4 regions of the Lysinibacillus sp. FSL H8-0500 genome follow, and region 1 is predicted to be linked to each of the others. Evidence: riboswitches for the same ligand, from Rfam matches in the RefSeq annotation. Region 1 holds a riboswitch; each other region holds the start of a gene.

Evidence for each region. Region 1 has a riboswitch for S-adenosylmethionine ahead of MHB44_RS21595 (cyclase family protein). Riboswitches for the same ligand answer to the same signal wherever they lie in the genome.
Region 2: linked by a shared signal. The riboswitch ahead of metA (homoserine O-succinyltransferase) and the one ahead of MHB44_RS21595 (cyclase family protein) in region 1 are both predicted to bind S-adenosylmethionine.
Region 3: linked by a shared signal. The riboswitch ahead of MHB44_RS20225 (bifunctional homocysteine S-methyltransferase/methylenetetrahydrofolate reductase) and the one ahead of MHB44_RS21595 (cyclase family protein) in region 1 are both predicted to bind S-adenosylmethionine.
Region 4: linked by a shared signal. The riboswitch ahead of MHB44_RS09035 (YezD family protein) and the one ahead of MHB44_RS21595 (cyclase family protein) in region 1 are both predicted to bind S-adenosylmethionine.

Annotation. Positions count from the first base shown of each region.
Region 1 is NZ_CP150292.1:4,483,001-4,490,971, reverse strand. It holds gene MHB44_RS21615 (DUF4272 domain-containing protein) at 1-34, shown strand, start outside; gene MHB44_RS21610 (hypothetical protein) at 79-429, opposite strand; gene MHB44_RS21605 (DUF2225 domain-containing protein) at 404-1,123, opposite strand; gene MHB44_RS21600 (DedA family protein) at 2,205-2,801, shown strand; gene MHB44_RS21595 (cyclase family protein) at 2,832-3,569, opposite strand; SAM riboswitch class I at 3,661-3,766, opposite strand; gene MHB44_RS21590 (hypothetical protein) at 3,861-4,238, opposite strand; gene MHB44_RS21585 (DUF2000 family protein) at 4,521-4,931, opposite strand; gene MHB44_RS21580 (SMI1/KNR4 family protein) at 5,413-5,991, shown strand; gene MHB44_RS21575 (helix-turn-helix domain-containing protein) at 6,021-7,592, opposite strand; gene MHB44_RS21570 (ABC transporter substrate-binding protein) at 7,671-7,971, opposite strand, start outside.
Region 2 is NZ_CP150292.1:2,298,948-2,306,918, forward strand. It holds gene MHB44_RS10940 (FtsX-like permease family protein) at 1-515, opposite strand, end outside; gene MHB44_RS10945 (ABC transporter ATP-binding protein) at 512-1,264, opposite strand; gene MHB44_RS10950 (sensor histidine kinase) at 1,333-2,268, opposite strand; gene MHB44_RS10955 (response regulator transcription factor) at 2,240-2,917, opposite strand; gene MHB44_RS10960 (HipA domain-containing protein) at 3,262-4,062, shown strand; gene MHB44_RS10965 (hypothetical protein) at 4,055-4,438, shown strand; SAM riboswitch class I at 4,672-4,783, shown strand; gene metA (homoserine O-succinyltransferase) at 4,872-5,807, shown strand; gene MHB44_RS10975 (endospore germination permease) at 5,850-6,959, opposite strand; gene MHB44_RS10980 (hypothetical protein) at 6,980-7,213, opposite strand; gene MHB44_RS10985 (Ger(x)C family spore germination protein) at 7,215-7,971, opposite strand, start outside.
Region 3 is NZ_CP150292.1:4,225,436-4,233,406, reverse strand. It holds gene MHB44_RS20240 (tetratricopeptide repeat protein) at 293-1,573, shown strand; gene MHB44_RS20235 (globin-coupled sensor protein) at 2,148-3,440, shown strand; gene hemG (protoporphyrinogen oxidase) at 3,745-5,139, shown strand; SAM riboswitch class I at 5,238-5,337, shown strand; gene MHB44_RS20225 (bifunctional homocysteine S-methyltransferase/methylenetetrahydrofolate reductase) at 5,433-7,277, shown strand; gene metH (methionine synthase) at 7,270-7,971, shown strand, end outside.
Region 4 is NZ_CP150292.1:1,918,939-1,926,909, reverse strand. It holds gene MHB44_RS09070 (PLP-dependent aminotransferase family protein) at 1-1,077, opposite strand, end outside; gene MHB44_RS09065 (benzoate/H(+) symporter BenE family transporter) at 1,253-2,479, opposite strand; gene MHB44_RS09060 (hypothetical protein) at 2,509-2,649, opposite strand; gene MHB44_RS09055 (NRDE family protein) at 3,185-3,946, opposite strand; gene MHB44_RS09050 (amphi-Trp domain-containing protein) at 4,297-4,575, shown strand; gene MHB44_RS09045 (VOC family protein) at 4,625-5,413, opposite strand; gene MHB44_RS09040 (flavin reductase family protein) at 5,529-6,014, shown strand; gene MHB44_RS09035 (YezD family protein) at 6,102-6,257, opposite strand; SAM riboswitch class I at 6,317-6,403, opposite strand; gene MHB44_RS09030 (phosphopantothenoylcysteine decarboxylase) at 6,584-7,264, opposite strand; gene MHB44_RS09025 (LysR family transcriptional regulator) at 7,333-7,971, opposite strand, start outside.

The sequences.
Region 1 (7,971 bases):
TGAACAATGGGATACAATGTCAATGGATACATAGATAGAAAAGCATCTCCATTCTATACAACTGGAGATGCTCTTCCATTATTTATAATGATAGGTGTTTGCTCTAGTGTTGCGTTGAATTTGATTGAACCATGCACGATCTTTTTCTTCCTGCTGCAATGTTCCAGTAATGGAGGAGGAACAGCTCACACAAATTTTTGCTTGCGTTAACTGCCCACATCTTTCACACGGAGCACCTAAATTAGGAAATATAGATTTCTTTAATTTTCCGGTTTTCACCCATTTATAAAGTAGCTCAGATGATATGCCTGTTAAGGCGACAACCTCATCATTTGTTAAGTAGCGATTATTTTTTCTTAGTAAAAAATGATGTAACTCTGAAAATATATCCTCTTCTCTGACATCAATTCTTTTTTGAAATAGCAACATAATCAGTCCTCTCTCCCTCACATTCATTAACTGTTGTAGACTGTTCATCATATCTGTAATTTTCCCAACGCGTACGTGCAAGCTTTCGATATTTTGGCGATACATGTTTATCAGCAATTAAACGTGAGAACCCTCTTTTGGCTTCAGTAATATCACCGAGGCGGAGGCTTAGTTCTGCGTGTAAAAACTGAATTCTTTCCCCACCCTCCTGATTGGATGCAAAGGATTTACTATAAAAGTCTCTAGCTGCAAAAAGATAACGCTTTTCGGATTCCTGCTCATTTTTCAAACGATAGAGCCAGGCAATTTTTAAGGCGAAATTAGCCATTAACAGCGATTCCTCCATAGCTGCACGGGCTACTAAATAGGCGAGCTTAAAGCTAGTGATAGCATCGTCAATAGTGCGTTCCTGACAGATGTTCATTGGTTTTTGAAGCTCTTTAATATATAATTCCTCAATTAGCAACATAAAGGGCCCATATGTTCGAGACATTGATTTGTGGTAGGCATAGCCGCAATGTGGACATACAGCGACCTCGTACAGCAAAGGATTTAGGCCTTCATAAACAGGCATAAAATCAGATTGCTCCTCGATAATTTTATATCGATTAGGGCGTACTTTATATGTTGTAAAATGCTTTTTGCAACATTTACACTCCACATTACTTTCATAGTAGTAAATATTAAATGCCATAAGAATCAACTCCTTCTGTATGCCTTAGAATTTTATTTCTTTTGTCCTATTTATACGAATAAAATTATCGTTCAATGTATTTAATTTCTTATCTTTTATTTTAACAATTCTGTGTGCTTTGGTATACTCCTTTAGAATTATTAAAATAAAAATAATGTTTGTTTTATTAGTTAAATATCATTAAAAATACGGTTATAACAGTGTTTATCATTGTAATTAACATACGTTATATCGTCTGTAAAAAGTTTGTCGAAATACGTACAAAAATTTCATTGCAAATTTTTAAGGGATGTATATTTTATGATACAAAAGTATGGCTTCAGAGATAATTTAAGATGAAGGATAAAATAGATTTTTTGAGGTAGATAGCTATGTAGCAGAAAGCATGAAGTATGCAAATTTTATAAGAACAAGGATTTCAACTTCTAGCTACTACAGGAAGACCTTTGTCCATATGTCATGAGTTAAAAGAATTAGGATGTGGAACCTTTATTACAGCAAATGGATCATTTGTAAAGCGTCAAGATCGTGTTACCCATAACTGTTCAAAATGTACAAGCTATTGTACAGAAACAATAGCATAACCTCGCATGTCGATGAATAGTGTACAAAGCCCAATAGATCTATATGCGATGTGGGAAATATTATCTTCTGATTATGAATAAAAGTATTGTGGATGAAGGGGTGTTTCTTATGTGCCTATTTGGGACAGGTAGGCTGAAAAAGATATGTCGCTCAATTTCTGAATATATATAACAGCGATGACATCCTTATATTGCGAAGTATGACAGCAGGATGTTTCCAGGGCAATAGCTGTTAAGGTTGTACTGGATTACTTTAATATGAACGCAGAGGATGCAATAAGCCTTTAGTGATGGTAATAATGATATACTGGAGCAGGTAGGATTGGGGTTGAAGACGGGGAACGGTAGCTTACTTAAAAAAATGCTACAAAATTTGTTACCAAGGTAGTATAGAGTTTACCCTGTGTCAGCTTTGAATTATTTAAAGTAGTAGATATTTCAAATTATAATGAAACCTATTGATCATTTGTTTAAAAATTTTTAGGTGGGATAGATTTATGGTGCATCATATACAATCTCTAATTGAACATTATGGGTATTTGGGTATTATCGTGATACTAATTGGCGGTATTGTCGGACTGCCGCTTCCAGATGAGGTATTTTTGACATATATAGGCTATAGTGTTTATCGAAAAAATCTTGCACATATTCCTGCATTAATCAGTGCCATGATTGGTGCAGTTGGAGGCATTACCTTAAGCTACTATATCGGTTATCGCTTTGGCTTACCATTATTGCAGAAATATGGTCCTAAGGTTTATATTACTGAACAAAAAATAGCTTTTACTAAAAAAATGTTTGTCAAAATTGGCCCTCTCTTATTAGTAATAGGCTATTTTATTCCAGGTGTCCGCCACCTAACGGCTTATATTGCAGCTATTAATAATTATCCCTATAAAAAGTTTGCACTTTTCGCTTATATAGGGGCATTTATCTGGACTTTCACATTTATATCGTTAGGAAAGACGCTTGGAGAGAAGTGGCGATTTGTTGGATACTATTTATCCCATTATAGTATCTATCTCATCCTATTGTTTATTGTGGGGATGCTCATTGCTTATTATCTATTCAAAAAAAGAAATGTACAAAAATAAAAGTCGGTATACGCTATACCGACTTTTATATTATGGTAAAATAGCAAATGACCGCACAGGGAAGCCCGATGCTTTTTCTGGCTTAGGTACAATATTGAAGATGATAGCGCCCTTCGTAGGCAGCTTGTCCAAATTAGTCATTAACTCAATCTGATAGGTGTCTTGCTCAAGCACGAAATATTCACCATTTAACTTACCATTTTTACGAAAATCTGCAGCAGAATCGGTATCGAAGGTTTCATGTCCAATCGCACTGATTTTGCGTTCCTTGAATAAAAATTGCAGGGCCTCTAAGCCCCAGCCTGGAATATGATTATGTCCAAGCTCATCTGTATTATTGAAGGCCTCCTTATCTGACCAACGTTTACTCCAATCTGTACGAAGTGCTACAAAGGTACCTGCTTCAATCTCTCCATGCTGGGTTTCAAAATCGAGAATATTCTGAACCGTTAGCGTAAAATCATGATTGCTCGCTGCCTCCTGTGATTTATCAATGACGATAAGAGGAAGAACAAGTTCTTTTAGCTCTAATTCTTCTAGGTAACGTCTGTCTCGCACAAAATGAATGGGTGGATCGATATGTGTACCATATTGACCTGGGAACGTGAATTGTTGGGCAAAGAAGCCATCATCATGAGAGAATAATGTTTCAAATTTTGCATCTTCAAACATAAAAAAATGTGGTGAGTTAGGGCCGAATGTATGTGTTAAATCAACCCATTGTTTTGATTTTAATAATTGCAATGCTTGTAAAAGTTCGTTTGCCATTTAGCTCCCTGCTTTCTGTTGATAGTAGTAAATAAAAAGGAATCCCCTTATATAGAAGAGGACTCCTGTATAAAACATATAGAAGTTCGTCTTCTCATCTGTAAGGACAAAACCTTGCCCTTTGGAATTAGCACCATACTGTTAAGCTGGTTGCTGAGACTTCATCGGGCCACTCTCTCTGTCTCTCTCGATAAGAAAAAATATAAGAATATTCAAAAATAATAATTATTACTACTCTACCATACATTTTTATTGTTTACAACTTCAATAGGAATACAAGGTTAATGTTTTTCACCAATTCATATTCAAGGTGATACCACAACAGCCACTATCAATAAGACGTATTTGGAAACCATCTGGCGTATAGTTTGTTTCGAATTTCATGGTGATACCAGCAGATGAAATTAATTGCTCAACTTGTGTTTTGTTTGAAAGCTGCGCTGCATTCATTAAATCATGGGCAAATTGCTGGGAGCTATCAATTTTATCCGTTAGTAATTGTGCTTGCCGTATCATCGTCTTGATCCGTGTAGCTGAGGCTTTGAATTTATGTGTATCGATGGGTGGAAAGGGGCCATTATTGGTTGGCATTGCCAAAGGTCTAATGGCAAGCTGCTGGGGTGGATACTGGTAGGGATGAATAAAATATGGATAAGGATTGTAATACAATGTAATTCCTCCTATCCTATAACTGATATCTTATCTTATGTATGACAAGAGTTTTAGGTGTTATTTTCAAAGGAGGAGAGCTGGCTGAAATAATGGTAACAGATATTGGTTCTGTTTAGAAATAGATGTCCTTTCACATGACGAGGTAAGTATTCCAGAGCTGGAAGAAGCGTTTGGTGTGATCTGTCCACCAGCTTTTTCCTCATTATCAATAAAAGCATCCTATAAGATATTTTTTTAAGTGTCTATCTTATAGGATACAGTTTCGCCCTTTAAGATAATTTATTTTAATAAACTGAATTTTTTTGTTAACCTTCTGATTTCTTCGTCCTCACCAGCCACTATTACGCCAACAGGCTCTGTTTCTTCTATACTACTATTAGAAATTTTTTCTTTATATACCTCAAATTCGTTGTTTAAGGTTTGCCCTGTTTTAGAAAAAACGACACATTCAACTGAGCTTTTATCACTTAAAAGACTTTTACTAAAGTTTATTATTTGATTTTTACCCCCTTTAAGGATAAGCGTACTATATTTAATACCAGCATGTTGTACATTGCCCGTATCTACAACAGGTTGGTCAGAATAAAGGCTAGGGTTATTGATAACTAGCTGTCCCATTAGTAAAGCTGTTACGTTTGCGGCCGCTCCGATTTCCAAGTTTTTATCTACAATAATAGCTACTCTTTTCATCTTATCTTTACCCCTCTAATTCTTTTTTTGTGAAACAAACCCAAGGCATATCAATACCTTTTCTTAAAAAGTAATTTTCATTGCCTGTCATATCTACATAATTACTATTTTGAAAAATTGCTAAAAATTTATATATTATGATATTGTTACAAGATGGTATTGTCAATACGTTCCTATGAGTACTTACAAATAAATAGAATTTCTAAATGTTTAGTATATAGGAATGAAGGAATTTTATGAAAGCTGTATTTTTTAGAATCTGATTCTTACGTTCATTAAATCATGGGTAAATTGTTGGGAGCTATCAATTTTATCTGGCAGTAATTGTGCTAGCTGGATTAATGTCTTGATCCGTGTAGCTGAGGTTTTGAATATGGCCATTGCTACAGCTTTAATGGCAAGCTGATGGGGGATAAGGAGGGTAATACAATATAATTCCTTCTATTTATAATGGATAACTTATATATCATAAGGGCTTTAGATGTTATTACCAAAGGAGGAGGGCAATATAATAAATATTCGTCTATATATTAAAAATGGCTTTCGAGCTTATTATGACCGCTATTATCACATTTCTGATGAAGGCTTTTGTAGATGGATGCGTCCAGATGTTCCTGATGAAATGAAGGTAATGGATATTGATGGGGAATGGTCTGTTTGGAAATTGATTCCCTCTCAAGTGACCGAGCAAGATATTCAAGGCTTAGAAAAAGAATTTGGCTTGAAATTTCCACAATGGTATAAAGTATTTATTTCAACATACGCTCATTATTTTGATCATATCCCTGAACAAGATTTACATAATCCTTTAGACAATATTCGAGATATGTACAATCCTTCCCTATGCCATTTAGGCTACCTACCATTTTGTTGGGACGCAGAGTATGGTCATATTTTTTGTATAGATGTCAACCATTTAGAGGATGAAGAAAGCTGTGCCATTTATGCTATTGATCACGATATTTTATTTAATGAGGGGGTGGATATCCAAGCATCGTTAGAATATCTTTATCCTAATTTTAATGCTTATTTTGACCATACCTTTTTAGAAATCAAGTAGAGGGAAAATTTATTTTCCCTCTACTTGATTTAGCCAAGAACATTTAAGACATCATCAATTTTTTTATTATGTGATAGAATGCCATAATTCATCCATGTTAAAAAGTCTACTTCATAGACACAGTTGGTTTTAACTGCGGCTAGGTTTTTCCAAGTGGAAGTTTTTAAAATAGCACGTTCCTCATTTTCATAAATAGAATGTTGTTTATCAAATGTAATAAACAAGTGATCTGCGTCTAATTGCAGCAATTGATCAAATGTCAGTTGTGCTTTACGTTGATTGTGCGGAATACTCCATACCAGTGAATGTGGCATTAAACCTAAGTCACGATATAAAATGGGGCCGGTATAGCCACATTCAGGGCCCGCGTATAGAGTAATGCCAATGGCTGAAATACGGAGAAATGCTACACTTTGCCCATAAACGGATTTGCTCAGAATTTCTCTAGCTTGCTGTACCTTATCCTCATATTGTAGGATCACGTCTTGCATCAAGGAGGTTTTTCCTGTTAAATCAGCAATTTTAAATAAAGTAGATTGCCAATTCTCGCCAGGGTGTGAGAGATGGCAGACAGGGGCTACTTCATTTAAATGATGAAAGGATTCCCAACGATCTACACCAGAATCTAGCATTATTAAGGTTGGTTTATAGTGGAGAAGGCGATCCATTTCTCTATTTTGTACATCAATATCTGGCACTTCTTGTAGACCTAAATAATCTTGTTTTCCCCATTTTGAATGACTGAATTGAGCAATTGGCGTAATCCCAAGGGCAACAAAGAAATCTTCTAGGAATGGTGCAAATACACGTAGATGGCTGCTTTGATTTCTTCGATATTGCCCTGGAGAGATACCGACATGCTCTTTAAAGCGACGATTGAAATAATACTCATTATTAAATCCGACAGACTGACTAATTTCAAATACTCGATCATTTGTCGTCATTAATAATTGCTTGGCTTTTTCAATACGAATGTTATTTAAATAATGAAGAGGGATTTGTCCCGTAATATTTTTAAAAATGCGCGTATAATTCCACCTTGGCACATCGGCTAACTCTGCCAACTGCTCGACAGTCCACTCTTTGTCAAAATGTTTATGTAAATAGTTAATGGACTGCTCAACAGCTTGGCGATCATTTTTTTGCACCAGCTTAGGTATGGTTTGATGTAAGAGCAATAGCATTAGCTCTTGAAAGTGAACATGCTGCTCAAAAATCGTGTGTTCATCCACCGCCAGACGATTCTGATAAATGGCTTCTAGCAGTCTACGATATTGCGAAAAGGGGAGGAGACGTTGTTCTTTGATATGTGTAAAATGGCTATAAGTAGTCTGTTTATTACTGAGATGGACAATGTTGAATTGTAATTGATAAAAGCAAAGGTGCTTGTTTTGGATGTGTATACTAATCGTGTTATTGGGCGGTACCAATATGCACTTCTCTTCACTAAGATGAATGGTGTTATGATCTATTTCTAGTTTTCCGCTGCCACTCATCACGATGAAAAGTGTATAGAAATCACTACTAAACTGCTGCTTTTTCGATGATTGAAGCGCATAAGAAATATTTTGCAACGTATAGACATGTGTTAGGTTACCCATTGATGATTCACCTCTTTGGCATGTTTGAATTTGGAGAACAACACAAAGAAAGCCCTCTTAAGAGCCTTCTTTTGAAAATTATTTCACGAACCATTTCTCAAGGTCATCATATTTCAGCAAGTTAGCTGTGATTGCGCCTGATTGCCAATATGTTCGATCGGCAATATAGACTTGTCCATTTTTTACAGCAGGTAGTGTTTTCCATAGGGTACTATCTAACCATTTAATGGATTCTTGGTTTTCTGCAGACTCCCAAGTGCCGTTTGAAGGGAAAAGGATGATATGATCCGCATCTAACTCTGGAATAGCCTCTTCTGATAAGACCTCATGAAACTCTGTCATGTCACGGGCCCATGGATGTGGTGTTAAGCCTGTCTCT
Region 2 (7,971 bases), 2.2 Mb from region 1:
TAAAGCGCACTAAGGAAAAATGTGACCATCATAATACTTAAAAAGATGGCAATGGTGATGCTGAAAGATGGTGCATTCAATTGAAATGTTAATTCAGGAATGTGTATAAATTGTTGGAAGCCTAAATAAAATAGCCTGCCGAATACGATGCCTGCTAATAAACCTGTGGCAAGTGAACTGCCTGTAATAATCAATTGCTCAAAGCTAAGTAAGCGAATTACTTGCTTGGATGTCATGCCCAAAGTAATGTATGTACCGAATTCCTGTCCACGATATTTCACAAAAGATACAGTAGCGTAGGTAATAAAGATAACTGAAAATGCGGCTACCATGCTAAGTGCGAGCTGTAAGTTTTGATAATAGCTTGGTTTTAGTGTTTGAATGATGACTTTATTATACAATAGGCTCGCGAATAAAAAGAGCAGTGTCACAATCAGCGCATAGACAATATAAATAGAAATGTACTTACGTGCATGGAATAGCATATTTTTCTTCATGATGCCTTGAAAATTCAATCTTTTGCACCACCAATCGCGCTCTGTGCTTCTAAAATACGGTCAAAAAATTGTGTGTGATTGCCATTAGATACAATGGTCATTTCTAGCTTGCCGTCTTTCATAAAAATAATTTTTTTGCAGAATGAGGCAGAAAATGCGTCGTGTGTAACCATCGCGATTGTATTTGCCAATTCATTGTTTAGGCGCTTAAGCATCAGCATTAAATCATTGGCTGACTTTGAATCTAAATTGCCTGTTGGTTCATCAGCAAAAATAACGGCGGGTTCTGTAATTAATGCACGGGCGGCTGCCACACGCTGCTTTTGTCCACCTGAAATTTGAGCAGGGGCATTGTCAGCGATATGGGCAATATTTAAGTAGTTCATTAATTGTCGAGTTTTTTGTTCAACGATTTTAGGGTTCTGACGGTCTAAAATAAGGGGTAGCCCTATATTTTCTTTGACGGAAAGGCTGTCGAGTAAGTTAAAGTCTTGGAAAATATACCCCAATTGCCCCCTGCGAAATAAAGCCATTTTATCCTTTGATAACTTTGTGATATCAGTATTGGCGATAGTAATTTCGCCTGATGTCACAGGTTCAATGCCAGCAAGCATATTTAATAATGTTGTTTTTCCAGAGCCTGAGGCGCCCATAATGCCGATAAATTCTCCTGCTTCGATTGTGAGTGAGATGCCATCCACCGCTTTGACGATTGCTGCGCCAGGAAAGGCTTGGTAATGCTTGGTTAGTTTTTGGACTGTAATCATGCTCAGTCACTCCTTTCACTTTTAGCTTATCGCAGGTGCAACTTTTCTACATAGTGAATTTCGTGACCTTATCTTTCATTTTCGAAAGATAACATGGCGGTTGTGCCATTTTCTGATGTGATTGTAAGCTGATGATGTAATTGATCGGCAATTTGCTTCGCTAAAAATAGCCCGACACCTGAGGAATTGCGATAAAGCCGTCCATTTTGCCCTGTGAAAAAGGGATCAAAAATGCGTGGTAAATCTTCCATTGGAATGCCTAATCCTGTGTCTTTGATATAAAGCTGCTTGCCTTCATTGTAAATCAGTATTGTTTGCCCGTTTGTACTATATTTCACAGCATTTGTGAGAAGCTGTGTAATCAAAAACTTGCACCATTTTTCATCTGTATAAATAATTTCCTCTGTTAGTGAAACGTTAGGGAAAATGCCTTCATAAATAAAGAGCGTTTTATTGTCCCTTAATACGGCTTCAAGTATCGTTTTTATAGTGGTTTGCTTTGCCACATAATCCTGCGCAAAGTCAGCAAGCCGTAACATTTGCAGGCACTGTTCTAAATTATGTGCCATTTTCTCGCTTTCTTTTAGGATATCCTCCTTCGCCTGTGTATGGTTGCTCTCACTTGCTAGTTGGATAACGTTTACTGAAACTTTTAAATTATGAATCCACTGTGAAATAATAGCGAGCTGTTCTTCGGTTTGTAGGCTTTGTCGATTGAGCTCGTTGCGATATTGCTGATGGACTTCTTGCAATGCTTGAATCGCTATATGCGCATTTTTGACCATAGTGCCTGCCTTAGCACGTGCTAAGTTCTGTTCAAAATGCCATAGCTTCACTGCTTGTATCACGAGTGCAATGAGGAGCAAAAAACTGCTTAAAACAAAGGGATACCAAGTTTCCTCTAATGTGCCGTATAAATAAAAATACAGTGTGAGCATTGCTGTATTGGCAAAGTATAGCAAAATAAACCATTTGCTATTTTGCCATAGGCGGTGTAAAAACATAGCCGACCCCTCTTTTCGTGACAAATGCATCCACAATTTGTAGGGATTTTAGCTTGAGTTTCAAGCGTGTCATATTAACGGATAGCGTATTATCATCGACAAAATGCCCATCATCCCAAAGCTCTGTTAGTAACTCTTCTCTTGTGATGACCGTGTGAGGGCTTTGCATAAATAGCTTCATTAATTTAAACTCATTTTTACTAAGCTCTAACACCTCTCCGAGATAGGAAAGTACCATTTTATCACAGTTTAAGACAAGCGCATCAATGGCTAGCTGTGTTGTTTGTGGTGTTACTCTACGTAGCACCGCTTCGATTTTGGCAAGCAAAATGCCCATGCTAAAGGGCTTCGTTATATAATCATCAGCCCCTTGTGTAATACCTCGAATTTGTTCAGATTCATCACTTCTTGCTGATAAAATAATCAAGGGAGTTGTCAGACGTTTACGCAAAATTTTTGTATAAAAAAAGCCATCATATTGCGGCAAATTAATATCCAATAAAATTAAATCCGGCTGAATTTCTTCAATTTGCGTAAGCACATCGCCAAACTCATCAATTAAAAAAACCGTATAGTGATTGGCTTGTAAATATTCCTTGATGTACTTTTTTAACAGCTCATCATCTTCAACTACTGCGATTTTTATCATGATTTCACCTCGCATTAATGATACACCATGAAAACATTTCCTCCTAGATTAAAAAGGTTGTTGCTGGGGAGGGCACTAAAAAGTTCAAATCTCGTTCTCTTCATTTCTGTAGTATAATAATGATTCAAAAGATTTTTGAAGGTGATAATGGCACTACCGTCACATTCATTTATAATTAGTGGTAGGTATTATGAAATAAAAGATGACAATAACGATTACAGCAGGTTTTTCTAAATTTCTGTATTATATAGACCATAATGTGACGAAATGAACGAAGCCAACATAACAAATTTTTTTGATGGATAACTTCATGAAATATAGTTGGATAGAAGGATGTGAACCATATGGAGAAAGTCGTTATTCCCGCAGAAGCAGTCCAAATAATCAGTACTTCAAGTAAGGGGGATCAATCGAAATGGCATGTGAACAATAGGTGGATTAAAAAAAATACACTAGGCTATGAAGGACAGGCTGAGGTATTGGCATCCCTTATCTTATCCTGCTCTACCATAAAGGAATATGTTGCATATAGCCCTTGTGAAATCCTTTTACCGAATGGAGATACAGCTATTGGCTGTTACTCCTATGACTTTCGAGGCAAGCTACAGGAAGTTACACTCGAACGTTTATTTGAAGCCAATTTCACAACAACAGATGCCATTTTAAATCATACGGCATTATCGACAGCAGAGAAATTTGAACAGTTGATGCAACAGGTTGAAGTATTTACTGGGCTGGATGTACGAACAGAAGTGGCTCGTTTGCTTGCATTTGATGCGCTTATTTTGAACGAAGATCGTCATACAAATAATATTTTATTTCTCTATGATCCTACCAGAAAATCATGGCGACTTGCACCAATTTTTGATAATGGACTTAGTTTTTTATCGGATGAAAAAGACTATCCGCTAGGTAAGCCATTGAGCATTTTAAAAAGAAAAGTGAAAGCAAAACCATTTAATTCTAACTTCTCAAAACAGCTCGCCCTATATAGGGGACCTGCATTTATTAATAAGGCAAAGCTACTGCAATTACTTGAAACAACGGTTATTGATTTTGGACGAGCAAAGCAAGTGTTACTTTCGCAATTAAATGACCCTAGTTTTGCCCATCTTTTCTATGAAGGAAGTGATTGTGATGATTGATTATTTGAAGTTTGATGTGATGTGGATGGATGATATTATTGCACGAGTGGATTTAAAGCCTATGAATGGTGGAACACCGTATGTTATAAATTATATTGATGATTTTAATAAGCAGTTTTCACCGAATATGGAGGGGCATATTACAATCGAGGAGCTTGAGAAATGGTTGAAATGGCGCACTTTCCCTCCTACTCGTGCTAATGCGGATGAATTGTTGGAAAGTCTTGGTATGCAGGCATTTAATCGCTGGGGCATTGTGCGAAAAACGCATGGGGTGATGGCGGATGATGAAATTTGGTTGCGATTTGATGGAGAAACATTGACACATAGGGATGTTTGTTTGCGAAAAAACCTTTATTATCCTGAAGAAGCTTAATGCATAGCAACGACAGGAAATTGATGATGGATATCACGATGAAATTGTTGTTGCGGAAAATAGGCTTGATAAAATTGTAGCAGAAATTTCTTCAGTAGACTTAAACCTTTTCGTATGTTATACAACAAGATTATAAAAGTTGACAAAAGAAGTAGGGTGTTTTTCAACAGAGGAATGCTAAACCCTATTGTCAAATATTTTAAATAGTGCTACAATTCGATGTAGTTAAATAAACCTTATCAAGAGAAAGCAGAGGGATTTGGCCCGATGACGCTTCAGCAACCTCTAACAATGGTTAGAAAGGTGCTAATTCCAGCAAAGGATTTTTCCTTTGAGAGATAAGAGTGGACGTGAAAAAATCCTTCTCATTCTATCTCGTATGGAATGAGAGGGATTTTTTAATTGTAAGCAATAACAGAGAGGGGAATGCAAGATGCCAATTAATATTCCGAAAAATTTACCAGCTGGAGAACATTTACGTGAGGAAAAAATCTTCGTGATGGAAGAGGATCGCGCAAGAACACAGCAAATTCGTCCGTTAAGTATATTAATTTTAAATTTAATGCCTGAAAAAGAAAAAACAGAATTGCAATTGCTACGCTTATTAGGAAATACGCCGTTACAGGTTAATATTACCTTTTTAAATACGGCGACACATAAATCAAAAAATGTGAGTAAATCACATTTACAGCTATTTTACACAACATTCTCGCAAATTCGTCATCGTCGCTATGATGGCATGATTATTACAGGAGCGCCCGTCGAGAAAATGGAATTTGAGGACGTGAACTATTGGCAAGAAATAAAGGAAATTATGGATTGGTCCAAAACCAATGTGACATCTGTTCTTCATATTTGTTGGGGGGCACAGGCAGCACTCTATCATCATTATGGTATTGGTAAGTTTGAGCTTCCTGCTAAATGCTCAGGGGTTTATTCCCATGTTATTACCGATTTAACGGTTGATTTAGTGCGTGGTTTTAGCGATTTATTTACAGCGCCGCATTCACGCCATACTTCTGTCTCCATTGATGAGGTACGTAATCACCCTGATTTACGTTTATTGTCCTATTCAGAGGATGCAGGAGTCTTTATTGTACAATCGAAGGATAATAAAAATATTATGATTACAGGTCACTTAGAGTATGATGCGACAACATTGGCGGATGAATATCATCGCGATATGGAGAAGGGGCTTGCTACGGCAGTGCCTGTTAATTATTTTCCAAATGATGACCCAACACAAGCTCCCATCAATACATGGCGTGCCCATACGCATTTATTATTTTCAAACTGGTTGAACTACTATGTTTATCAAGAAACACCATATGAATGGGATTTGGTGGAAGAGCTTGAATATCATATTTAGTTTATCAATAAAGTCTAATTTCTTCTCGCTATGCAGAGGAAATTAGACTTCTTCCTTCTTTTGTGGCTTAGGCTTTCGAATAATAGCCACCACTAGCAATAGAATAGGCAGTAAAATCATTAGGATAAATGATAAAATAGGCCAAATTTCATTATTGTAGTTATTGGAATGAATAATATTTGGATGCACAATTTGCGATAGTCCAAGTATCATTAAGCCCATTGGCACAACAAGGGGTCGATAATCCTTGATATTTAGCATCTGGGCAAGTCCTACAACACTTGCATAGAAGTACATAAATGTTCGAATATACAGAGTCGTAATCCACATAAACGCCATTATCACTTCAATGCGCTGCAAAAAATTACCGATTGATATTCTTTGTGCAAGCGCATAGCTAGGAAATGTTCGAGCAGCAGTGTTATCGGGTCCTAAGACAAGTATGCAGAGTGTTACCATTGTTGTAAGAACAACCCCACCAATAATAGTGCCTCTATAAAAGCCTTTTTGTGCAGAATGCTGTACATTGACCGTTATTGGATAAAGCATTAATAGCACCACTAATGGAAATGAAAAGATACTTAAAAAGCGTGCAATACTATAGAGCATCGATGTTTTCGTAGCCTCCAACATCGGCTGTATATTGTCAAACGTAATTTGTGGTGCAATACAAATCACGAAAAAAATAAAAATCAAGAAAAATAGCGGAAAGAGAATTTCAGCAGAACGTGCAAAGGTTTCAATACCTAAGTAGGCTGCATACATAATAATAATGCTAAAAAGCAGAGCAAAGGCCATCGTAGGTGTTTCTGGCATAATCTCTGTTTGCATAAAAATACCAATAAAATATAATAATTCGCCTGTTGAAAGAATGGTTGTGATTAAAAAGCACATCGTTGTGAGAGTGCCAAAAAAGCGTCCTAAAATTTTCTTATTTACCTCAACAAATGTCAGGGTAGGAGTTTGCTTAGCTAGGGTTAGCAATAATTTTACAATGAATAAACTGAGTATGACACCAATACTTGCCGCAATCCACGCATCCTGCTTGGCCATATTCGTAATGCTGGCAGGGATAAATAAGATAGCCGTACCGATGGAATAGAGTATTGTAATAATGGTGAACTGTCTTGAACTAATCATTTCTTTTTCCATCTACTGACTCCTCCATGTAGCTATTTGGTGAATGACACAATATACTCTTTAATAGGTGTAAGGATAAAGGTAATAACGTCTAATGGACTTGGAATATTGATTTTAAGAGCGATTCCTATATTTAAAGCTGTGCCAATTAGTAAAAGAATAGAAAATACTACAATCGTCTTTGTGTCTTGTAGCTTTTTTAGCGTTGGAACCGATAGTAGAGCAATAATAATGGAAAGTATAATAATTGCTATTGCCAGAATCATGCTATTCTTCCTCCTTTGGCATATCTAATAAGGAGTTTTGCAGAGTGCCTATACTTTGTGTCTTCACCTTTACATCCACATTGACCTGCAATTCTGGAAACATGGTAGGCCAATCCGCTTTGATTTTTTTCCACTGCTTTGCATCAGCTCGATGTAGGGCATCACAAAATCCCAAAATATCGACTTGATAGTATTGTTGAATCGTCTCTAATGTTTTTTCAATTCGTTTCTGGATGCTTTGCGCGGTCTTTTGGTTGATATAATCCATGGTGGCACTTTCCATGAGATTGATCGTACACCCTACTTCATCCACATTTTGAATAATATTGATTTGTACATCAATTTTCGGTGTCCCACGCTCAAAAGTACCTTTTATTTTGGTATGGGATTGCGTGATTTCCATAGACAAAGTTCCTTTTTCAGGACAGGCGATTCTTTCCACCGTACTTTTAATGGTGTCGTTCAGAAAGCTAATGCTTTTACTATCTTCCTCTGATAGTAATCCCACGAATTGATTGTCTTTAAAAACAGCTAAACCTGCATACTGTAGCCAAGCAGAGGTTTTTACCCGTTGTACATTTGTTTGATCCATTCCTAATTTCCTATCACCATGGATTTCAATAGCTGTAAGAATGGCACCTCTCTCTTCTTTATGAAGCATATCGACTAATTCATCTATATTGACAGCAATTGTAGAGCCCCAAGCTTTTTCAGAGGTTCGCAGAGAATTGACCATTTTATTGGCAGGTATTTTTTCA
Region 3 (7,971 bases), 260 kb from region 1:
AGTGACAATTTAAGTAAGAGTATTGCAAGTATTATAGTGACTTTCTTGAAATGAAAATAATTTTTGCTGTATTTTTCTTCTAGGCGTTTTCCTTATTTAGCTATACAATGTTTTTATACTAGTGTTATATGTGCGGTTACCATCCACAATAGATGTGTAACCAAAATTCAACTGTCTTCCATATAATAGTGGTAAGGCAGTTTTTTGGTTTATTGCCTGTGTAATGTAAGCTGACTAGAGGAACATAAAGAAGGTCAATCACTTTTTACATAATGTGCAAGGAGGGAGAATAATGTACGAGCAACTATTAGCAAGGCGCAATAAAGAACGAATGGAGTCCCTGCAAAAGCTTATACAAACAGAAAATTCATGGTTTGCTCAAAATATTAACTTATTAGTATTTGCTGAAGTAAACGTAGTAGCCTTGCAAAAAATATTGTATCAGATAATTCGAGGGCTATTAAAGGAACAGCAGCAACGATATTTACAAATTATCTATGCAGAGCAATCTATCCAGGAAAATGTATTAACGCTGTTAGCCGAATATGACGATGTGTTGCGAGATGTCATTCCACATCCTATTTATATTCTTATTTGGCAGGTTTCCTCATTAGAGAAACTAGCGAGCAGTCATGAGGTAGTAGATGATGTACTTGATATCCTTGATTGGTATTGTCAGCAGCGTGATGAGCATGTCAAGGTATTAAGTGAGGAGGAATTAGACTACGAAACGATGATTGACTTATATAAAGAAGCGGTTGAGGAGCAGGATGCAGAAGCACAGTATCAGCTAGGACAATACTATAATGCGACAGAAGGAGAACATTTTCAGCCAGAGAAATCCCTGAAGTGGTTTGAACGAGCAGCTATTCAGGGAAATGTAGAAGCACAGTATATGCTAGGAAATTTTTATTTTGAGGGAATCGGCGTTAAAGGGGATGAGAAGCTTGCCTTGTCGTTTTATGAAAAAGCTGCTTTACAGGGCCATGCGGATGCGGCCAATAATTTAGCGGATATGTACTTTAATGGAGAAGGTGTCCCTAAAAATTATACACTAGCCAAAAAATGGTTTGATTATGCAGCACAGCATCATGTTGCTGAGGCGATGTTTACACTAGGGATTATCTATGAACAGGGCTTAGGTGTTACGGTAGATCAGGAAGCCGCCTTTAATGCTTATAAGAAATCTGCTGAGGCAGGTTATGTGGAAGCACAATATCGCCTCGGTGGTATTTATTTAGAGGGACGTTTAGGGCAATCAAAGGATGTAAACCGTGGTCTAATTTGGTATGAAAAAGCTGCAGAGCAATATCATATCGATGCTTTTTATGATTTAGGCTATATATGGAGTAATGGTTTAACAGGTATACGCAATGTTGAAAAAGGAATCCATTGGTTTAAACAGGCAGCATTACAGGGTGATGCAGATGCAAAGCTACAACTTGGGCATATTTATAATAAAGGAGAAGGCATTGCTCGAAATATAAAAGAGGCGCTTAAGTGGTATGGTCTAGCAGCAGAGGCAGGTGTTGAAGAAGCCGCTCGATTATTGCAGGAACTTAAAGGGTTATAAATTTTGCATGAAAAACAACTGGGTATTTAGAACTTTTTGTATTTAGGGTATAACTAGGTTTTTGGTTTCTTTTATAGGTTTTTTTATAGGTTTATATACCCTATTTGAATGAATGTAGAAAATATTAGGATAGTTAAATAAAATATAAATAAAGAGAGAAATTTGTCATAACAATAAGTTAGAAATTTGCATAATAATATTATAATAGCTTTTTAGTATTTGTATTAAATAGAGTAGTATCAAGGACCTTTTGCACGAATTTTGTAAAATAAAGTAATTTATAAAATTGACAGCAATTTATAAAATGATTAAGGTATTATGAGAGATTTTGATAAAAAAGGATATAAAAATTATTTTATTAAATTAAGTAGTCTGTTTGCTGGGGGTAGGTCACTATTATTTGATTAGGGGAAAGAGTGACTGATGCGCTTTTGGAGGAAGTGAGAACTAGCAACAGTATTGACAATAAATATAGAAATCCAATTTAAGGATATTTTTTCTTATAGTGATCTATAAATCGTCGTTGATGTTTCGTAACAGAATAAAAGTAAACGGAATGAAAGAGGGAAAATATGTGGTTTTTCAAAAAAGGAGAAAGATAAAAACATTAGACTTACAGCAATATACTGTGAAAATGGATTTGTCTAATCGACCATCAATGGTAAAGCAAATGGAGATGCTGAGTTTAGTAAAGCAAGATTTGCAATACTTAAAGGCATTTCAACCATATGTGATGGACAATGTAGATCACATCGTTAACCGTTTTTACAAAATGATAGGAACAGAGCAGCAATTAGTAGATATTATTAATCATCATAGTTCTGTAGAAAGACTGAAAGTAACATTGCGCCAGCATATTATTGAAATGTTTAACGGAACAATTGATGAGGAATTTTATCAAAGACGTGTAAAGATTGCGAAGGTGCATGTTCATATTGGTCTTAGAACACAATGGTATATTTGTGCTTTCCAAGATTTATCCACATCATTTATTGAGTTAGTGGAGAAAAATGTTGAGCATCCTTATGATCAGTTTAATACAATTAGAGCTGTCCTTAAAATATGTAATTTTGAGCAGCAGCTTGTGTTAGAGGCATTCGAGAATACTGTGGAGGAACTAAAAGAGACGATTGAGCAAGAGAAAGAATCAATTGAACAGCAAATTGTAGAATCCTCAGAGGCACTAGCCACAATATCTGAGGAAACAAATAACTCCTTTGGTCTTTTAAGTAAGCAATCGGATGAACTTAAACAATTAGCCAAAAAATCACTTGATGTATCGGTACTGGCTGAAGGTCAGGCGCTTGAAGGGCGTGAATGTTTAAAAAATCAATCACAAAATATGCATAATATTATTTATTCATTGCGTGATATAGAGGAAAATATAGAACATTTAGCTGGTATGTCAAAGGAAATGGAAACGATAATGAGCGTAGTGACCAATATTGCGAATCAAACGAATCTATTAGCTTTGAATGCTGCCATTGAAGCCGCTCGCGCTGGAGAAGCGGGTAAGGGCTTTAGTGTAGTGGCTGATGAAGTTCGAAAATTATCTATTCAAACAAAGGATTCGGTTACAGCTGTTGCATTGTTACTGCAAAAAACAAGAGAACGGATGGAAAAACTAGAAGACTCACTAACAAATATTCAAGATGAGGTTGCGTCTGGTGAGGAAAATATGTCCCACACGGAGGGCCAATTTACGAATATACTAGGAGCAATGACAGAAGCAAAGGATCAAAATGATTGCATGGTGCAAAAAATCCAAGCAATCGTAGAAATTTTAAATGAGCTAGGTAGTTCTTTTAGTGAGGTAGCAAATTCAGCAGAGAAATTAGCGAGCTTTGCACAAAACTTAAATGATTAAACAATGTATATCGAATACTTAAGCGCTATAGAAATCTCATATATATTTGAAGTACATGAATGGAAATTAAGGAGGGCTAGACAGTGGACCTTCAAGTCAGTATGATTTTCTTCCTTCCCACTGATTGTTAGTTTCATCAATCAGTTTTTTAAATTGTCGCTGCGCTTTCGCAATAGAAAGAGGTATATTGCGAAATTATTTGCAATATACCTCTTTTGCTAATTTTGTAAAGGGTTGAGCGTAATTTTCACTGAAAAAGGTTTATACTGTAGAGAGGAAGAACTAAAAATAGGGGCGGTTTATGATGAAAACAGTTGTTGTATTAGGTGGCGGCATTACAGGATTATGTACAATGCATTATTTGCAGCGTCAGGTCAAGGAAAAAAATATAGATGTACGATTAGTGCTTGTAGAGAAAAATACATATTTAGGCGGTAAATTACATTCAGCCTATGAACAAGACTTTATTATGGAAACAGGTGCTGATTCCATTGTTGCTCGTCATCAAGGTGTAATGGAGCTTGTGCAGGAACTAGACTTTGTAGAGCAATTAGTTTACAACGAAACAGGCACTTCCTATATTTATACAAATAATGAGCTTCATGCGATTCCTGTAGATTCTACATTTGGTATACCAATGAGCGTTGCATCTCTTGAGCAAAGTACGCTTATTTCGGAGCAGGGTAAACAAGAAGCACTAAAAGACTTAACATTACCGAATAAGGGCTTTACAAAAGAAAGCTCAATTGGCGAGTTTTTAACCTACTATTTAGGGGAGGAGCTTGTGCGCAATCAAATTGCCCCTGTGCTGGCTGGCGTTTATTCTGGCGACTTATACCAGCTTTCGATTGCCTCTACCTTACCGTATTTAATTGACTATAAAAATAATTACGGCAGTATTATTAAAGGCTTTGATGCAAATCGTGAGCAATTTACACAGGCAGCAAATAAAAAGTTTATATCGTTTCAAAATGGTTTGACCTCCTTTATTAATCGATTAGAACAAACATTAACAGATGTGGAAATTATTAAGGGTGTTGCAACGATCAGTGTTAAAAAGCAAGAAAAGCACTATATGATTTCTTTAGCAAATAATACAAGCATTGTAGCGGATTATGCTGTTTTAGCACTGCCAAACGAAGCTGTCCAAGGTGTCTTACAGGATACAGCTTTGGATTATTATTTTGACCAATTTACAACTGCTTCCGCAATTACAATTTATTTAGGCTTTAATGTACCAGATGCTCGATTACCAGCAGATGGAACGGGCTATATTGTGTCACATAACTCTGATGTAGTCTGTAATGCAGCAACTTGGACAAGCCGTAAGTGGAAGCATACATCGAAAGATAGCAAATTACTTGTGCGACTCTTTTATAAAAGTATTAATCCAGCGTATGAGCAGTTACGTGCAATGACAGATGAGGAATTGGCGGCAGTTGCCCTAGAGGATGTTCGAAAAAGCCTAGGTATAGAGGACAAGCCTACTGTTGTCAATGTGACAAAATGGATTGATCAAATGCCTAAATATGACTTGGCACATCGTGAAGCATTACAGGGACTGCTACAGGAATTAGATAAGAGCTATCCAAATTTATCAATTGCAGGCTGTTCTTATTTTGGTGTAGGGATTGGTGCTTGTATTCAAAACGGCAAAAAAATTGCTGTGGAGCTTGCAGAAAAATTAGTCGATTTCTAAGACTTTAAGTGAAAAATTCCTTTGTTGCGTGAAATAGTCTTGACTCATTCGCCTGTAAACGATATGATTCTTTTAATTATTTAAAAATTCATACTTAATTCTTATCGAGAGAAGCTGAGGGACTGGCCCAATGAAGCTTCAGCAACCAACTTTATGTCAGGTGCTAAATCCAGAAGACTATTGAGTCGAAGATGAGAAGGAACAACATTGACAAATCGTTAAAGCCTTCTTTTTTATTGAAAGAGGGCTTTTTATTATTATGTATAGAGACAGGAAGGAAGAGAGGCTATTTTATGGGATTGCTTGAGAGATTAAAAACACATGTATTGACAGCAGATGGTGCAATAGGGACAGTGCTTTATGGCTATGGTTTGGAATATTGCCATGAGGAAATGAATGTGCAGAAACCTGAGCTAATTGAAAAGATTCATAGAGAATATATTGCAGCAGGTGCTGATGTGATTCAAACGAATACATATGGCGCAAATGCTATTAAATTAGCTCGTTATGGTTTAGAGTCGCGTGTTCAGCAATTTAATGAAGCAGCGATCACCATTGCAAAGCGTGCAGCAGATGGAGGGCAGTTTGTATTAGGGACAATTGGTGGTATTCGTGGCATTCGTAAAAGTGATGCTACATTAGAGGAAATATTAGCTGCTGTTCAGGAGCAAGCAACTGTGTTACTAGCAGGGAACCCAGATGGTCTTTTACTTGAAACCTATTATGATTTTGAAGAATTAACTGCGACATTAACAATGCTGCGAGCAAAAACAGATGTACCGATTATTGCACAGGTATCAATGCATGAGCCTGGTGTTTTACAAAACGGTATTTCTTTAAACGAGGCATTGCATAAGCTAGAGACATTAGGCGCTGATATTGTGGGCGTGAACTGTCGGCTAGGTCCGCATCATACAATACAAGCATTTGAAGGTGTAGAGCTTCCTGAAAAGGCATTTATGTCAGCTTACCCAAATGCCTCTCTTCTTGATCTCGAGGATGGGCGTGTGGTTTATGAATCAGAGGCTGATTATTTTGGTCGAGCGGCTGTCGCATTACGTGACCAAGGTGTCCGTTTAATCGGAGGCTGCTGTGGCACAACGCCAAAACATATTGCGGCAGCGAAGAAATATTTAGAAGAGCTATCACCAGTTAGTGAGAAGCATGCAAAGCCAACAAAAATTGAGATCGTTCGTGAAGCAGAGCCAGCAAAGTATGAATCCCTTTATGAAAAGGTTAAGCGTGAACGCTCTGTTATTGTAGAGCTGGATACACCTAGACATTTAGAGATTGATGGTTTTATTGAGGGAGCCAAGCAATTATACAATGCAGGTGCTGATGTTGTGATGATGGCAGACAATTCACTAGCCTCTCCACGTATTAGCAATATTGCGATGGGGGCATTACTCAAGGAAACATACGGTGTGCGCCCCCTTACACATATCACTTGTCGAGATCGTAACTTAATTGGTCTTCAGTCGCATTTAATGGGGCTCAATGCTTTAGGTATTCATGATGTATTAGCTGTGACGGGCGACCCTACAAAGGTGGGCGATTTCCCAGGTGCAACAAGTGTTTATGATGTATCCTCCATGGAATTAATACAATTAATCAAGCAGTTAAATGAAGGTGTTTCATTCTCGGGTAAACCGCTGCGTAAAAAGGCGAATTTCTCAGTTGCTGCTGCCTTTAACCCAAATGTGCGTGTACTAGATCGTGCTGTGGCTCGCCTAGAGAAGAAAATTGAACATGGCGCAGACTATTTTATTTCACAGCCTGTTTATACAAAGGAAAAAATTGTCGAAATTTATGAGGCGACAAAGCATTTACAAGCACCGATTTATATCGGGATCATGCCAGTGACAAGCTATAAAAGTGCAGAGTTCTTACATCACGAGGTGCCAGGAATAAAATTATCAGAGGATGCGCTAGCAAGAATGAAGGCTTGTGGCGATGATAAGGAACGTGCAACATTGGAGGGGATTGCCATTGCCCAGGAACTAGTAGAAGTAGCTACGCAATATTTCAATGGTATTTACCTTATTACACCGTTTTTACGCTATGATGTTACATTAGAGTTAATGAAATATATTGAACAATTGGACGAACAGAAAAAAGGAGTAAGTATAGATGGCTAAGCACTTGATTGAAGAGCAACTAGAGAAACGTATTTTAATCCTTGATGGCGCAATGGGTACAATGTTACAAAATGAAAACTTATCGGCTGAGGATTTTGGTGGTGAGGAGCTCGATGGCTGTAACGAAAATCTTGTGCTCACGAGACCTGATATTATTGAGAAAATTCATCGCAAATATTTAGAGGCGGGTGCAGATATTATTTGTACAAATACATTTGGGGGCACACCACTTGTATTAAATGAGTATGATCTTGGTGCAAAAGCAGAAGAAATTAATAAATGTGCAGTAGAGATTGCTCGCCAAGCAGTAGATAGCTTTTCAACTTCTGATTGGCCACGTTTTGTTGCGGGGGCTATGGGTCCAACAACAAAAACATTGTCCGTTACAGGTGGTATTACCTTTGATGAGCTAGAGGAAAATTTCTATGTGCAGGCAAAGGCATTAATTGAGGCAGGCGCAGATGTATTGTTATTAGAAACAAGTCAGGATATGTTAAATGTAAAGGCAGGGACACTTGGTGTAGCACGCGCCTTTGCAGCGACTGGCAAAGAGCTACCTGTGATGATTTCAGGAACCATTGAGCCAATGGGGACGACACTTGCAGGGCAAACCATTGATGCTTTTTATATTTCTATTGAGCATATTAAGCCATTATCGGTGGGCTTAAACTGTGCAACAGGACCAGAGTTTATG
Region 4 (7,971 bases), 2.3 Mb from region 1:
TTGTTCCATGATGGGAAGATGCCGATAGGTTAATTCTTGTACCTGGGCAAGCTGGCGAATGGCTTCTTTTGGACCGACAACTGCTGAAACTCGTATGCCTGGAGCAACCATTTTAGAAAAACTCATCATATACAATGTGTTTTGAGGTTGTTGGCTAAACAAGGTAGGTAGCGGATTACCACGATGTCTAAATTCACCATCATAATCGTCTTCCACAATCCAAAATCGATCTTGCACAGACTTTTGAAGCAATTGTTGCCTACGTGGTTCAGACATAATGACACCAACTGCGCATTGATGCGAAGGCGTAACAAAAGTAAGTTTGGTTTGTAGATGTATGTAATCTACTTGGAGTCCATATTTATCAACAGGTACAGGAACAACATTCATGCGTCGATATTTCATGGTCATCCACGAAACAGGAAATCCAGGATCTTCAACAGAAACCGTTTCTCCTTCATATAATAATGCCTGAGCAATTAAATCTAGGCTATGATGCGCACCTGAAGTTAAAATGATTTGATCAACATCAACATGAACCCCCCTTTCAAATGTTAAGTAACGTTGAATTTGTTCACGTAGTGGTATAAAACCATAAGCATTACCATACCCCCAATTGGTCAGATCTACTTCGGTCGATGCCTGTAAAAAGGATTGTCGCCAGATTTTTCGGAAATGCTCGTCCAAATATGGCTCATGGGGGGAAAAATCGATTTCTACTTGTTGATTTTCTTTACCTCTAAACCAACTATTTAGCTCGTCAACTGCCACATTTAATAAAGGTAATTCTGGCGCGGATGGCCCTTGAGGAATAACCGTTTGGGATGATTGCGTTTTATAGCCCCATTCACTTACTCTAGTGCCACCACGCCAATTTGTAATAGTATATCCCCGACTAAATAATTCCTCATAAACAATCTGTATAGTTGAACGTGAAACACCAACTAATAAAGCCAGTTCTCGAGATGGCGGAAGTAGCTCGCCTGGTGGCCATTTTCCTGTTGTAATATTATGAATAGCTTGGTCAAGCAACTGCTGCCAAATTGGATTTTTATCGTTTCGGTTAACTGTTAGCATTCAATTCACTTCCAGTATAAAATTTAGGTGATGAACAAGTCCCTAAAACAAATGAATGAAGAAATATTCACTTAATCTATTGCTTCATAAAAAAGCAAAACGATGATCTTCTTTCTATAGAATATCACTGTTTTGCTTCTTCTAACTAACTTATTGTCCTTCTAGTTAATTTAGTCTATTTTTGATTCATTTGTTGTACTTCATTGAGCGTTTGCTGTTTTCTAAGAAATTGACCATTCATCAATAAATGTGCCCCTAAACCAGCTACAAGTCCCCAAAATGCCCCACCTACCCCAAGTAATGTAACATTTGCGGCTGTTGCTAAAAAAGTAATGAGTGCTGTTTCGCGGCCATAAGGGTTTGTTAAAGCATTGGCAAGACTACTACCAATTGTACCGAGCAGTGCTAATCCTGCTAATGTCGCAATAAACGTAGCAGGAAGAATTAAAAACAATGCAGCTAATGTCACTCCAAACACGCCGACAATAATATAAAAAATGCCACAGACAATACCAGCAATATAACGTTTTTTTGAATCCTCATGAGCATCTTTCCCCGTACAAATTGCTGCTGTAATTGCTGCTACGTTAAAAGCATGTGAGCCAAATGGGGCCATTAGAAGTGAGCCTAATCCTGTTACAATCAAAATTGGATTTGCGCTTGTTTTAAATCCATCATTTCGTAACACTAACATCCCAGGCATGTATTGTCCCGTCAAGGTAATAATAAAAAGTGGTAAAGCGACACCCAATACAGCATGAAGGGAAAATACTGGAGCCACAAATACTGGAGATGCAATAGCCAATGTGACATTGCTGAAATCTATCTGCCCCATACTTATTAAATAAATTAATCCAATTACTAAAATACCTACGATCGCATATCGAGATGTAAATCGTCTTAAGAGGATATATGTAGTAAACAGGACAATTACAAGTAAAGGATCAACTTTCGCACCACCAAATGCAGAAATACCAAACTGCAATAAAATACCTGCTAGTAGCCCAGAAGCAATACCTGGCGGAATAAGCTGGACAAATCGTTCAAACATACCAGATAAACCTAATAAAACAAATGCGACAGCAGAAATGATATAAGCACCAATTGCTTCAGCATAGGGCGTAACGGCCAAAGCTGAAACAAGAAATGCCACACCTGGTGTTGACCAGGCTGTAATAATGGGTTCACGATAACGGTAACTTAGCCAAATACCAGTTATCCCTACACCGATGGAAATCGACCATATCCATGAAGCAGTCATTTCAGGATTCAGGCCAGCAACCTTGGCAGCCTGAAACACCAAAATAAAAGTACCCCCATAGTTAACTAAGACAGATATAAAAGCAGCGATGGTGGGCGATAGCAAATCACGACCACTCAGTGAAGCAGATGTTGTGTTCATACGCATTCCCTACCTCTCTCCTCCTTATCCTAAACAAAACTTTCCTGCCAGTTATACTCATTTGGCAAATACACTCTTATAATTGTAGATTCCTCATTACCTGAGGCTTGACAGGCTAATTCTATCAGCCTTCTCACACTTAGAGGATTTTCTTCAACTAAATAAATCATAATAGGCCTCCTTTTTTTGTCAGTTGTATTCATGAACACTTTTAGCATAGCGAATTATGGATTGAGAAAAAACATCCAAAAAATCAATTTCTAGCAGTCCATAATTGTATTATTTACAATTCTATTACCAAGTAATCTTATGTCTCACATCCTTAGTTTGATAGAAATAAAAAAATAGAGCGGTGACTAAAATATCTGAAGCTCAAAAACGTACTATGCAGATATTCCCTGAAAGGACACATCGTCAGTCCAGTCTACTAAAACTTCTATCCATAAATATTGCAAGACGAATAAACACAAAAAAGACTATCGGAAAAGAAAAATCTATTCCGATAGTCCTAGCTTTTCTATGAAATATTGGCTAAAAATTTGTGCTGTTGTGTGAAAGCGACAGCGGCATGCTCCCCCTCCCAGCAACACCACCTGCTTCACTGAGACGAATGCCTTTGGGCGGATTACGTTAAAGATATGTAAGTACATTCATTATTCGGATATTTTGTTTGAAGCGGATGAATAACTTCCATCATTGGCAAAGCTATTTACTTCTTCTTGTAACCTCTAACCTTATATCCCCAGCAAATTCACCATTAACAAAGCTTCGTTCTAGGATATCCCAGCCCGTCTGATGCTGCTTCACAATTGTCGAGGCACGCGTACCATAGCCATCAATATCAATAAAAATAGAGGAAAGCTGTTGTTCCAGTTCAAACGGTATACCTGTTGAAGGTAAATCTTTAGCTGCTGCTGTGGTTGGGTCCTTCAAAATAGCTAGTAATGCTTCTTCCTCTGTTGTGTGTTGGAGTGTTTGAGCAAAGGCTTCCTTTAAGCGATCCACCTTAGGCCATGGTGTATTAAAGGTTGCATTTGATACACAATGAACGCCTGGTGGGATAATTGTTTGCTCATTATGTACAGTATTATAATGCACAAGCTCTGTTTCATCATAGAGCAGTACATTTAACCCGCCATATAAATAACGCTCCTGCTGTAACTGACTAGCAAAATCCCGAGCACTTATAGAGCTATTCATAAATGCAATAGGAACGGCTCCCCTCGATTTTTCACCGACAATTGGCAGTTGTGGATCGCGGTAATTGGTGACTGCTGCAAATCGCCCATTATTACTCACAGCTAGCCATGTACCCATTTTCTCTAAATCTCTACCGGCCCAAATATGTGGCATATCTTTCCAGTTATGCATGCGCTCAGTTGGTCTTGCATAAAATTCATCACGATTTGCCGCAATCAGCAAAGGATACTGTGGATGCACTTGATAGCCAATTACAATAATACACATAGCGTGCCCTCCTATTTTTTTTATCTTGGTTCAACCAAAGACCCCTTCCTCTACAAGGTAGGGATGAACGCTTTTTTTACCTCTGTTCAGTGGGTGTCCAAACGCCCACTAAACCAAGATAAAAGCCCCGGTGGATGTACCTGACGCTAGCGCTTTCGGTACAAAAAACATTGTTACGGATTTTTGAGAGGAGCTTTTCGAGTGAACTCGAAAAAATCCGAACACAATGACGCTGAGGCTTAATTGATATTGAACATAGTATAGAGCACACAATAAACAAGTGCAATGCAAATGGTAGCGTTAACATTTTATGCTATAATAGAAGTAACGATAATAGGGGAGGGATTTCGATGCAAAAACAAATGAAGCCGATGACAGAAGTTATCCTAAAGCATAAAGAACGGCAAAGTGTTGTCGAATTTGCAACAATGCTTGAAGCAATTGCTCAAAAACTAAAAGAAAACGGTGAATTTACATTTATTCAAGGCACAGAGCAAACCGTTGTGGGCCCTACAGAACCACTTAAAATCGAATACTCCTATACAAAAAAGGGCGACAAACACTCATTTGAAATTGAATTTGATTGGTACACAGGCACACAAGCACCAAAGAAAATGACGATTGAATAATTGAAAAGCTACGGCAAGGGGCATTATACGCTCCCCTTGCCGTAGCTTTTTAGCGATTAATCCAATAAAAAGCGCCTGGACAAACCAATGTTTCTTTTACTCGATATGGGTCTTTTAATTGCACACCAAACGGACCGTGCTTTAAAGGTGTAAGTGTCATAGCTGTGGCAACTGCCTCATCATAAAAATCCAAGCGTATATTTGGTAACTGTAGTGATACATATTGCTCATCATGCTGTTCTGCTTTTGACAATTGCAATGCCTTCTGCCAAAGCTCAACGGTTGTCGGTACGTCCCTTACAACAAACAGCACCGCTTCCATTGTAATATTTTGCTGCTGATGAATTGCACCACTTGCCTGCAATTGTGCAAAACGCTCCTTATCATCCTCCGCCCATTCAATAAGAAATGGAAAGTCAATGGCAAGGTCAGGCTTACCAAAATGCAGCAGCTTCCACTCTACAACAGAGCCATCTGGTCTTGTGCGACTACAAGCATCAGGTCCATAAACATCAAAGCCTAATGCACGCAATCGTTCACCCTCTGCCTCTATATTTGTTGTGCGTAATGCAATTCGTGAAAATCCTTGGTCCTCTCCATCCCGTTTAAACGTATAATGTAGAGTGTAAGGGTTTAATGCCGCCTGCTCAAATAAATCACGATCATACACCGCAATTTGCTCAATATAGCTTAAGCCAAAATAGCTTAATGTATTATAAGTCCCCCACATTGTATGCTGACCACCGTTTACTGTATGGATATTTCGTTTGTTAAAGAAAACCTTTATATTTTCTGGTGATTCCACTTGCTGAACCAGATGATCGAAATATAAAGTCATGGTCATTCCCCTTTCTTTCCCGATTACCTTTACCTATATGTTGGATTCGTTTAAAATTTATGCAAGACAATGATAGCTATTTAACTTCATTGAAAATAATAACGAGGTGATTTGAATGACAGATCAAGTAACTGCTTTTAAATTAGCACTAGGTAATTACCCTACAGGTGTAACGGTTGTTACTACATGCCATGACACACAACCGCTTGGCTTAACCGTTAATTCCTTTGCATCTGTTTCGATTGACCCACTCCTTATTTTATGGTCACTCGATAAAAAATCTCAGCTTCATTCCTATTTTACAGCAGCGTCAACATTTGCAGTCAATATTTTAGCGAGTGATCAAGAACTTTTATGTACGCTATTTGCCAGCAAAGTGCCAGATCGTTTTGCCCAGGCAAAGTGGTCTATGTCCTCCCTTGACCTACCGATTTTACATGATACAGCAGCTATTTTACAATGTAAAACATATCAACAGGTTGATGCTGGTGACCACACTATTTTTATTGGGCAGGTGCTAGATATTACAAATTCACCAAAAGAGCCTTTATTGTATCATCGTCGCCATATTGGCGAGATTCCAAAAAGCTTTTATCGTTAATCGTTACACAAAAAAGGGCCACTTGTAAGCAAAGGACATCCTTTCTGCTTAGTTGTGGCCTATGACATCGTTCAACTGAAATCATCACTATTTTTTCTGCGGAAATCTCTGTTTTTCTAGCCTATTAATTTGCACAATTACACCATCCTGAATCGTAATATGCACTTCACCAAATTCAAGATTTTGAATAGCCTTCGCGATAGCCTCTAACTTCTTATCATCCACTTTTACCGACTGTGCCATATCATACACCCCTTCTTTTTCATGCTTCCTTTACAAAAGAGTTCAATTGATGGATAGCCCCTTTATCTTTTAGATACTATTGGCATCTATTCTATTGGTTGCCGAGGCTTCATTGGGCCAAATCCCTCCACCTCTCTCGATAAGAGCACTGCTTACTTGGAAATAATTTTATAATTGTGCTATACAATTGTCAATATAAATTATTAGAAAACCTAGTCGAATACTTTGTAATACGATATTTATCTCGATTTCTTCTAGCATTGTATGCAGACAATTACACATTTAGCGCTGCATAGCCATAAAAAAACTGTGCAGAAGTATACCTTCTACACAGTTTCTTGTTGTAAGCATGTTATCAATGCTTGCGCTGTTTGTTCTTTGCCCATCACCTTGATCGGCTGCCCCTCTGCTGGTACAATCCAATGAGGCTCATCTCCACCATATAACGATTGAGAGCTATTTGCCACCATAAACTGCGCCTGTGCTGTTTCCATACGTAATCTTGCACGCGCAAGTAAAAATGCCTCATCGTCTGTTGCCTCTAGTTTAAAGCCTACCAATGTAACATTTGGTTGCCAGTCCTTTATTTGCCCTAATAGTTTTGGTGCTTTTTTAAAATGAATAATAGGTGGCTCATCAGAAGGCATTTTTCCCGCCTCCTCCATTAAATTGCCTGATTGGTCATACACCTTATCAATGACCCAATCGGAGCCAGCAGCCGCCATAATGATAATATCCACTTGTTGTTCTTGCACAGCGTGGCGAAGTTTCTCGCCTAAATCCTCAATACCCTCAAATTTAATAGTTTGCATTTTACTATGATTGACTGGTAGCTGTGCAAAATAGCCATGCATATACAAAACATAAGCACCTGCTACAAGTGCTGCCTCTGCTAAATAGCAGCCCATTGTCCCCTTTGATAAATTCGTGTGCCCTCGTACACGATCCCATTTTTCAAGTGTTCCCCCACTTGTAATAAGTACGGTTTTACCTTGTAATGTCCCCATACACTCACCTATTTTCTACAATATATACAAATCCTATTTTAACGTAATGCAAGGATAGGCTTCAATAGCTACAGCACACTGTTTTGCTCCTTTAACCAAGCACTTAAAATTTCCGCAAATTTCTTCGTTACAGGCGAGGCATGATGCTTCATCGCAATACCAATTGTCCGATAGCCCCCTTGTTTTAATGGAATAGCCTTTAATGTTGACGGTAAATTATGAATAACAAGCTGCGGTAAAATACTAATACCAAGATGGTGGGAGATCATGGAGAGAATCCCAACCTCCTCTGATAGCTCAAAGCGAATATTTGGCTTTACATGATATTGCTCTAAAAGAACCTTCACATCATTTGTACCCTTATAAGAGGTCATAATAAAGGGCATTTCCTCCAAATCCGCAATATCAACCTCTGTTTTATCATAAAGAGGACTTTTAGCCGAAACAATGCACAACAAAGGGTCCTGCTGCAATTCCGTAAATTGATATTGTGCCGACTTTTGACCATTTAAAAATCCCGCCTCTATTTCACCACTTAGTAGCCATTGCTCGATTTCATAATAATCGCCCTCACGCAATTCTACCCGTATCCCTGGAAACTGATGATCCATAATACGAATAATTTCTGGCATCCAATTTGATGAGATACTTGAAATAACGCCAATCCGCACCTTACCTCTTGTGACACCCAAAATATGAGCAGCTTC